DNA from 3 places in the Pseudomonas sp. G7(2022) genome. Region 1 is predicted to be linked to each of the others. Evidence: riboswitches for the same ligand, from Rfam matches in the RefSeq annotation. Region 1 holds a riboswitch; each other region holds the start of a gene.
What was found. Region 1 has a riboswitch for cobalamin ahead of cobO (cob(I)yrinic acid a,c-diamide adenosyltransferase). Riboswitches for the same ligand answer to the same signal wherever they lie in the genome.
Positions count from the first base shown of each region.

Region 2: it holds a riboswitch for cobalamin, as region 1 does, so the genes downstream of both, NE357_RS15435 (CbtB domain-containing protein) here and cobO (cob(I)yrinic acid a,c-diamide adenosyltransferase) in region 1, are expected to answer to the same signal.
Region 3: it holds a riboswitch for cobalamin, as region 1 does, so the genes downstream of both, cobW (cobalamin biosynthesis protein CobW) here and cobO (cob(I)yrinic acid a,c-diamide adenosyltransferase) in region 1, are expected to answer to the same signal.

Region 1 covers NZ_CP109659.1:1,848,200-1,850,457, forward strand. Annotated here, with positions in the region: gene NE357_RS08385 (hypothetical protein) at 1-491, opposite strand, end outside; cobalamin riboswitch at 658-883, shown strand; gene cobO (cob(I)yrinic acid a,c-diamide adenosyltransferase) at 965-1,576, shown strand; gene NE357_RS08395 (cobyrinate a,c-diamide synthase) at 1,573-2,258, shown strand, end outside.
Region 2 covers NZ_CP109659.1:3,431,272-3,433,529, reverse strand. Annotated here, with positions in the region: gene NE357_RS15445 (cobalamin biosynthesis protein) at 1-195, opposite strand, end outside; gene NE357_RS15440 (CbtA family protein) at 192-893, opposite strand; gene NE357_RS15435 (CbtB domain-containing protein) at 905-1,102, opposite strand; cobalamin riboswitch at 1,225-1,446, opposite strand; gene NE357_RS15430 (IS3 family transposase) at 1,882-2,258, opposite strand, start outside.
Region 3 covers NZ_CP109659.1:3,428,302-3,430,559, reverse strand. Annotated here, with positions in the region: gene NE357_RS15425 (transposase) at 1-65, opposite strand, end outside; cobalamin riboswitch at 671-880, shown strand; gene cobW (cobalamin biosynthesis protein CobW) at 980-2,053, shown strand; gene cobN (cobaltochelatase subunit CobN) at 2,057-2,258, shown strand, end outside.

The sequences.
Region 1 (2,258 bases):
GCGACGGCGCACGTGTGTTCCTTTTGCAGGTCGTCGACCATGTCCTGCAGTTCTTCCGGGCTGGCGCTGTGCTGGGCTTTCTGTGGGGCGACGAACAGGCAGCCGAGTTTGAGATCGCTGGCGTAGCTGATGCGCTTGGCATCGCTGGTGATATCGGCCAGGGCCTGAGTGAGATTCAGGTTGTTGACGCGCGGCCAGCGTTGGGTCGCCTGAATGTAAGCGCGATCTTCGGCGCCGGCCAGGAACAGGTCGGCACGGGCATTGCGTTCGCCTTCCTCATTCTGTTTGCGGGTGGCGGTGTCACGCAGGGTGACCAGTTCGGCCATCCATGCGGCGGCGGACAGCAGGCCGAGGTTGGCTTTTTCGTCGTGCCAGTAGGGCGTGTCGTTGTCGCCACGCACGGTGTTGTAGCGGTCGATACAGTCAAACCAGCGTTCCAGCACCGGGCGCAGGAATTCCAGCCGCGGATTGCTGATGATCATGCCTTGCATGGTGCTCTCCCTTGTTATTGTGATGTGCTCTCTGCAGTCAAAAAGCATGGCTCTTTGATATCACTGCTGGCAGTGTGGCACAAGATTGGCGTCAGTTAATTGATCGGCGGCAGTTATTCGCCGCACAAGCCCCTCTTCAATTGACGCTCCACCCCCAACCCTCTAACCTTCGCGGCTTGTTTCAGGTGCTCTGTGGCGCATGTCGACAGAGTGAAACAGGGAAGCCGGTGAGGCGGGTCTTCAAGCGATGAACCCTCACGATCCCGGCGCTGCCCCCGCAACGGTAAATGAGTAAAAGCTGCGTCGGATGCCACTGCTTAACAGCGGGAAGGCGCGCAGCCAGGCACCAGCCGCTCATGAGCCCGGAGACCGGCCTGATCCATCCAGCGGCATCACGGTGGGCGATGCCAGGCTTGTTGCCGTCTGTTCTTGTGCCTGCCCGCCGTTATCCAGCCTCAACGGAGAGCTTCCCCATGAGTGATTCCCCCGAACGCGACGAGCGTCACCTCGCGCGCATGCAGCGTAAAAAAGCCGTGATCGACGAGCGCATCGCCAATTCGCCAGATGAATGCGGCCTGGTGCTGGTGCTGACCGGCAACGGCAAAGGCAAAAGCAGCTCGGCGTTCGGCATGCTCGCCCGCGCCATGGGCCACGGCATGCAGTGCGGCGTGGTGCAGTTCATCAAGGGCCGCAACAGCACCGGTGAGGAACTGTTCTTTCGCCGCTTCCCGGAGCAGGTGCGCTTCCATGTGATGGGTGAGGGATTCACCTGGGAAACCCAGGACCGCCAGCGTGACATCGCCGCCGCCGAAGCTGCATGGGAAGTGTCCCGCGAGCTGCTGCGTGATCCGTCGATCGGTCTGGTGGTGCTCGATGAACTGAACATCGCCCTCAAGCACGGTTACCTCGATCTGGATCAGGTGCTCAGCGATCTGCAGGCCCGCCCGCCGATGCAGCACGTGATCGTCACCGGCCGCGCCGCCAAGCCGGAAATGATCGAGATGGGCGACACCGTCACCGAAATGGGCATGATCAAGCACGCCTTCCAGGCCGGCATCAAAGCGCAGAAAGGCGTCGAACTTTGAATCAACCACGTCACTGCCCGGCGGTACTGATCGCCGCGCCGGCCTCCGGTCAGGGCAAGACCACCGTCACCGCCGCGCTGGCCCGTTTGCATCGCAATCAGGGGCGCAAGGTTCGCGTGTTCAAGTGCGGTCCGGACTTTCTCGACCCGATGATCCTCGAGCGCGCCAGCGGTGCGCCGGTCTATCAACTGGACATGTGGATGGTCGGCGAGCAGGAAAGTCGACGTCTGTTGTGGGAAGCCGCCGCCGAAGCGGATCTGATCCTGATCGAAGGCGTTATGGGTTTGTTTGACGGTACGCCGTCGAGCGCCGATCTGGCGCGGCATTTCGGCGTGCCGGTGCTCGGCGTGATCGATGGTACCGCGATGGCCCAAACGTTCGGCGCACTGGCCCTGGGCCTGGCGCGTTATCAGCCGGACCTGCCGTTCGCCGGGGTACTGGCCAACCGCGTTGGCACCGTGCGCCATGCGCAATTGCTCGAAGGCAGCCTGACCGAAGGCCTGCGTTGGTACGGCGCGCTGTCCCGTGAAACCGGGATCGAACTGCCAAGCCGTCATCTCGGTCTGGTGCAGGCCAGCGAACTCAATGACCTCGACGTGCGCCTCGACGCCGCCGCCGAAGCGCTGGCCGGCACCTGCGAGGTAGCGCTGCCGCCGGCCGTGGAATTCGCCGCGCCAGAAAT
Region 2 (2,258 bases), 1.6 Mb from region 1:
CAGTTGGGCGGCGAGTTCTTGCAGGCCGGGTTCATCGCGCTTGAGGTCGATGCTGGCCAGCGCCTTGACCTTCCCAAGGTCAATCCGATGCGCCTGCAAGGCCTGGTCAAGCAAGGCGCGCAGCGTGCTGGCCGGGCAGCCGCGCTGGCAGCCCAGGCCGACCACGAAGGTCGGCGCTGCGCTGTCATCGGTCATGCGTGGTACTGACCTTCGCTTTTACGGCGGAACAACCAGGCGCTGATCAGGCCCAGAGCCAGCCAGAACGCGACGTTGGTCAGCTGCGAAGCGATTTTGAACTGGGCTTCCAGTGCTTCCGGGGCGAGCATCGAGTGCACGTCCGGTTGCGGTGCGCCGATCACATGCGGCACGGCAAGGATCGCCACACCGAGGATCTTCAGCAGCCAGTTGCCGCCAAACGCGATCAACGCCAGGCCGACAGCGGTCGATGCGGCGGTGCCGATCCACCACATTTGGCGCGACGCCAGATCAGCTGCAGCAGTGCCCGGCAGTTCAGGCGGCAGGCCCATGGTCGGTGCAAGCACGAAAGTTGCGTAACCGGCCAGACCCCAGAGCAGACCTTGTGAGGTCTTGGTCGGCGCACGCAGGGTGTACAGACCGGCCAGCATCAGAGCGAAACCCACGGCGACGACCAGATTGCCACCGGTGGTGGACACCACACGCTGCCAGCCGTCTTCCGGTTCCCAGGCTTCGGCATCGTGGGTGTGAGCGGCGGTGCCGGCGGCGTGTTCGTGGACTTCGGCCACCGGTTCGGATTTCTCGTAGGTTTCGGCTTGAAGAATCAGTGGCGAAACCCAGAAGCTTTGCAGCAAGGTCAACAGCAGGGCGGCCAGAAGTCCGGTGAAACCTGCGGTCTGCGCAATACGCTTGATCATGTCGTCAGGTCTCAGTGGCACGGGAACGCAGCGCTGTGGCGGGTATCGTGCGCGGCGTTGTGCACCGCTTCAATGTGCGAGAAACCGGCGAAGTAGACCAGGCTTGCGCCCAGGATCGACGCGAAGATCGCAGCGGTCAGGCGTTGGCTCAGGGTGGTGGTGCTGGAGATTTTGTCCGTATTGCTGCCGGTGCTGCTGATGATCGACATGGCGCTTCCCTCTGGAGTGTCAGCGGGTGAATGGAGCGCATGAAAACCCCTGCGAGTCGGGCACGCAGAGGTTCGAACAGCGCCCGCCCACCGCGGGTTTGTTATGTTCAGTGACGCAAGATGCGTACTGTGTGTTGCGGGCCGGTCTCCGGGCTCACGAGGGGTTGGCGTCTGGCCGACCTGCAAGCGTCACCTTCCCATGCCCTTGGGCACAGTGGATCTGACGCTTCGCTCGCTTACCGTTGCGGGGGCAGCACCGGACTGACATGGCTTTAGAGTAAAGCACATGATTCACCGGTTTCCCGTTTCACCCTGTGAAGGGCACCCGTAACAAGTTGTGTAGGAGACCATGGGTTGGGGAATATAGTCAATTTTTGGGCAGATCCGTTGCTGCGGTAACGGCCACTTAGGGTTCCGCCCTTACGGCGGGTCACTTTGGCAAACGCCGGAATGCCGGCCCAGCCCAAAGTAACCAAAGGTCTTGAGCCCTGACGTACGGCCCTCGCTGTGGCTCGGGTTCCTTCGCTCCGGGATTGATCCGGGGGCATCGCCTACGGTTTGCTTCGCTGCACCTCCTCTCGATGCATGCGGCTGCGCCGCACGGTCGCTGCGCTCCCACCCCCGGATCAATCCCTCCACTCAGCCTGCCGACGGGCCCTGCGATCAAAAACGGTGCTCGAGCTAACGCTCATGGTTTGAGTGGGGGGAGCAGGGCGTGTTTGGCTTTGGTTTTGTTGTGGGTTGGACCTGCCCCATCACAACGGACGCCAAGAAGCTGGCTATTTAGCCGCCTGCCTTAAGACCCTGGCGTATTCGTTCGGAGAACGGTACCCCAAGGCAGAGTGCAGTCGGCTGCTGTTATAAAACCCATGGATGTAGTTAGCGATTGATAGTTGAGCCAGCCTCTTGCTGGGATAGACGCCATACGCCTCCTCCCTTTTCAGAGTAGCGAAAAAGCTCTCAGCCACTGCGTTATCCCAACAATTTCCCTTTCGACTCATGCTTTGCGTGAAGTCTTTCTTGGCCAAGGCCAGTCGGAATTTGCTACTCGCATACTGACGCCCTTGGTCGGAATGAAAAACCACACCACTAGAGCCGGAACAGGCGCTCCAGGCATTCAGGAAGGCATTCTCGACCAAATCGTCGGGCATCCGAT
Region 3 (2,258 bases), 1.6 Mb from region 1:
TCCGCGAGTGCGATAGCTTGAGCCTTGAACTCATCGGTGTAGTTACGGCGAGTGCTTGGGTACATGGCAACCTCCAAGATAGCGATTTAAGTATCGCTTCTTGGCGTCCGTTGTCACGGGACAGGTCCAGGTTTACCCCTCACCCCAGCCTTCTCCCCAAGGAGAGGGAGCCGATTTGTGGGCTTTTCAAAACTTGAGTTCGACTCGGTATTGCAAGTCGGCACAACTCTCCCAATCAACTCGGTCGGTTCCCTCTCCCTACGGGCGGTCCGACGTTTCGGGAGGGCTAGGGTGAGGGGCTCTTGATCTGGCTCTTGATCTGGCTCTTGATCTGGCTCTTGATCTGCTTTTGATCTTTAGCCCCTTCGGCAGGCCGAGCGGAGGTGTCCATCAGGGGGTAGGCGCGCAGCGCCGTGCGGCGAAGCCGCATACATCGAGAGGAGGTGCAGCGAAGCAAACCGTAGGCGATGCCCCCTGATGGACACCGTAGCGAGGGAACACTGAGCCTAGGCGAAGTGCCGTACGCCGGGGCAAAAGCCTTTTGCTTACTTTTCGGCGTTTGGAAAAGTGAGTCGCTGTAAGAGCGAAACCATAAGAAGCCGTTACCGCAGCAACGGATATGCCCACAAAACCAAAAAGCACCAACCATTGACCCATCACGAACCCATGCGTAGCCTTGCGCTTTCGAGGTTCTTCGGCCCACGTCGAAGCTAAGAAGGGAACGCGGTCCAAGCCGCGGCTGCCCCCGCAACTGTGAACGGTGCTGTTCGCTGCCACGCCACTGCCAACTCAATCCAGAGCCAGCGGGAAGGCGCAGCTAACCCCGGGCCAAGGCCCGAACACCGTCAGCCAGGAGACCTGCCTCGTCACAGATTCTCACTTTCAACCGGGCGGGGTGATCCGGTGGCGAACTCTCCAGGCACGCACCCGCGTTGCCGGTCTCGTCCCGTATGCCCGCCACCTTGCCAAAGGGCATCCGATGAAAACACTGGCCAAACTCCCCGTCACCATCGTCACCGGCTTCCTCGGCTCGGGCAAAACCACCTTGCTGCGGCACATGCTCGACAACGCCCAGGGCCGCCGCATCGCGGTGATTGTCAACGAGTTTGGCGAGCTGGGTATCGACGGTGAAATCCTCAAGCAGTGCACCATCGGCTGCACCGAAGAAGAAGCCACCGGCCGCGTCTACGAACTGGCCAACGGCTGTCTGTGCTGCACAGTTCAGGAAGAGTTCTTCCCGGTAATGCGCGAACTGGTGGCCCGTCGCGGCGACCTCGACCACATCCTGATCGAAACCTCGGGCCTGGCCCTGCCAAAACCTTTGGTGCAAGCCTTCCAGTGGCCGGAAATCCGCAGCGCCTGCACCGTTGACGCGGTGATCACCGTGGTCGACAGCCCGGCCGTGGCCGCCGGCACCTTCGCCGCGTTCCCGGATCAGGTCGACGCCCAGCGCAAACTCGATCCGAACCTGGACCACGAATCGCCACTGCACGAGCTGTTCGCCGACCAACTGGCCAGCGCCGACCTGGTGATCCTCAACAAGGCCGATCAGACCAGCCCTGAAGACCTCGCTCGTGTGCGTCTGGAAGTCGCCGAAGAGCTGCCGCCTGCGGTGAAAATCATCGAAGCCAGCAACGGTCGCCTGCCGCTGGACGTGCTGATCGGCCTCGGTGCCGGTTCCGAAGAACACATCGACAGCCGCCACAGCCATCACGATCACCACCACGGTGAAGGCGATGACGATCACGATGACCATGATCACGACGCCTTCGACTCGATCTCCATCGAACTGCCGCAAGCCGACGAAAGCCTGCTGCTCGATGCGCTGACGCAACTGGTGGTCCAGCACGGCATCCTGCGGGTCAAAGGCTTCGCGGCGATCCCGAACAAGCCGATGCGGTTGCTGATCCAGGGCGTGGGCACTCGTTTCGACAAGCACTTCGACCGTCAGTGGGGCGCTGATGAGGCACGCGTGACGCGTCTGGTGTTGATCGGTCAGGAATTGGATGCCGCTCAACTCGAAGCGCAACTGCGCGCCGCGCTCAGCGTTTAAGCCATGCACCTGCTCAGGACCCAGCCCGGCGGTTTCGTGTCGGATGACAACATTGCCGACCTGGGACAAACCCCCGCCGAGTTGGTGATCCTGTGCAGCGGCGATTCCAGCCTGGCGCTGCTCGCCGAAGCGGCGCAGCAACTGCCCGAGGATTACCCGAGCGTGCGCCTGGCCAACCCGATGCAGGTGCAGAACCATGCGTCGG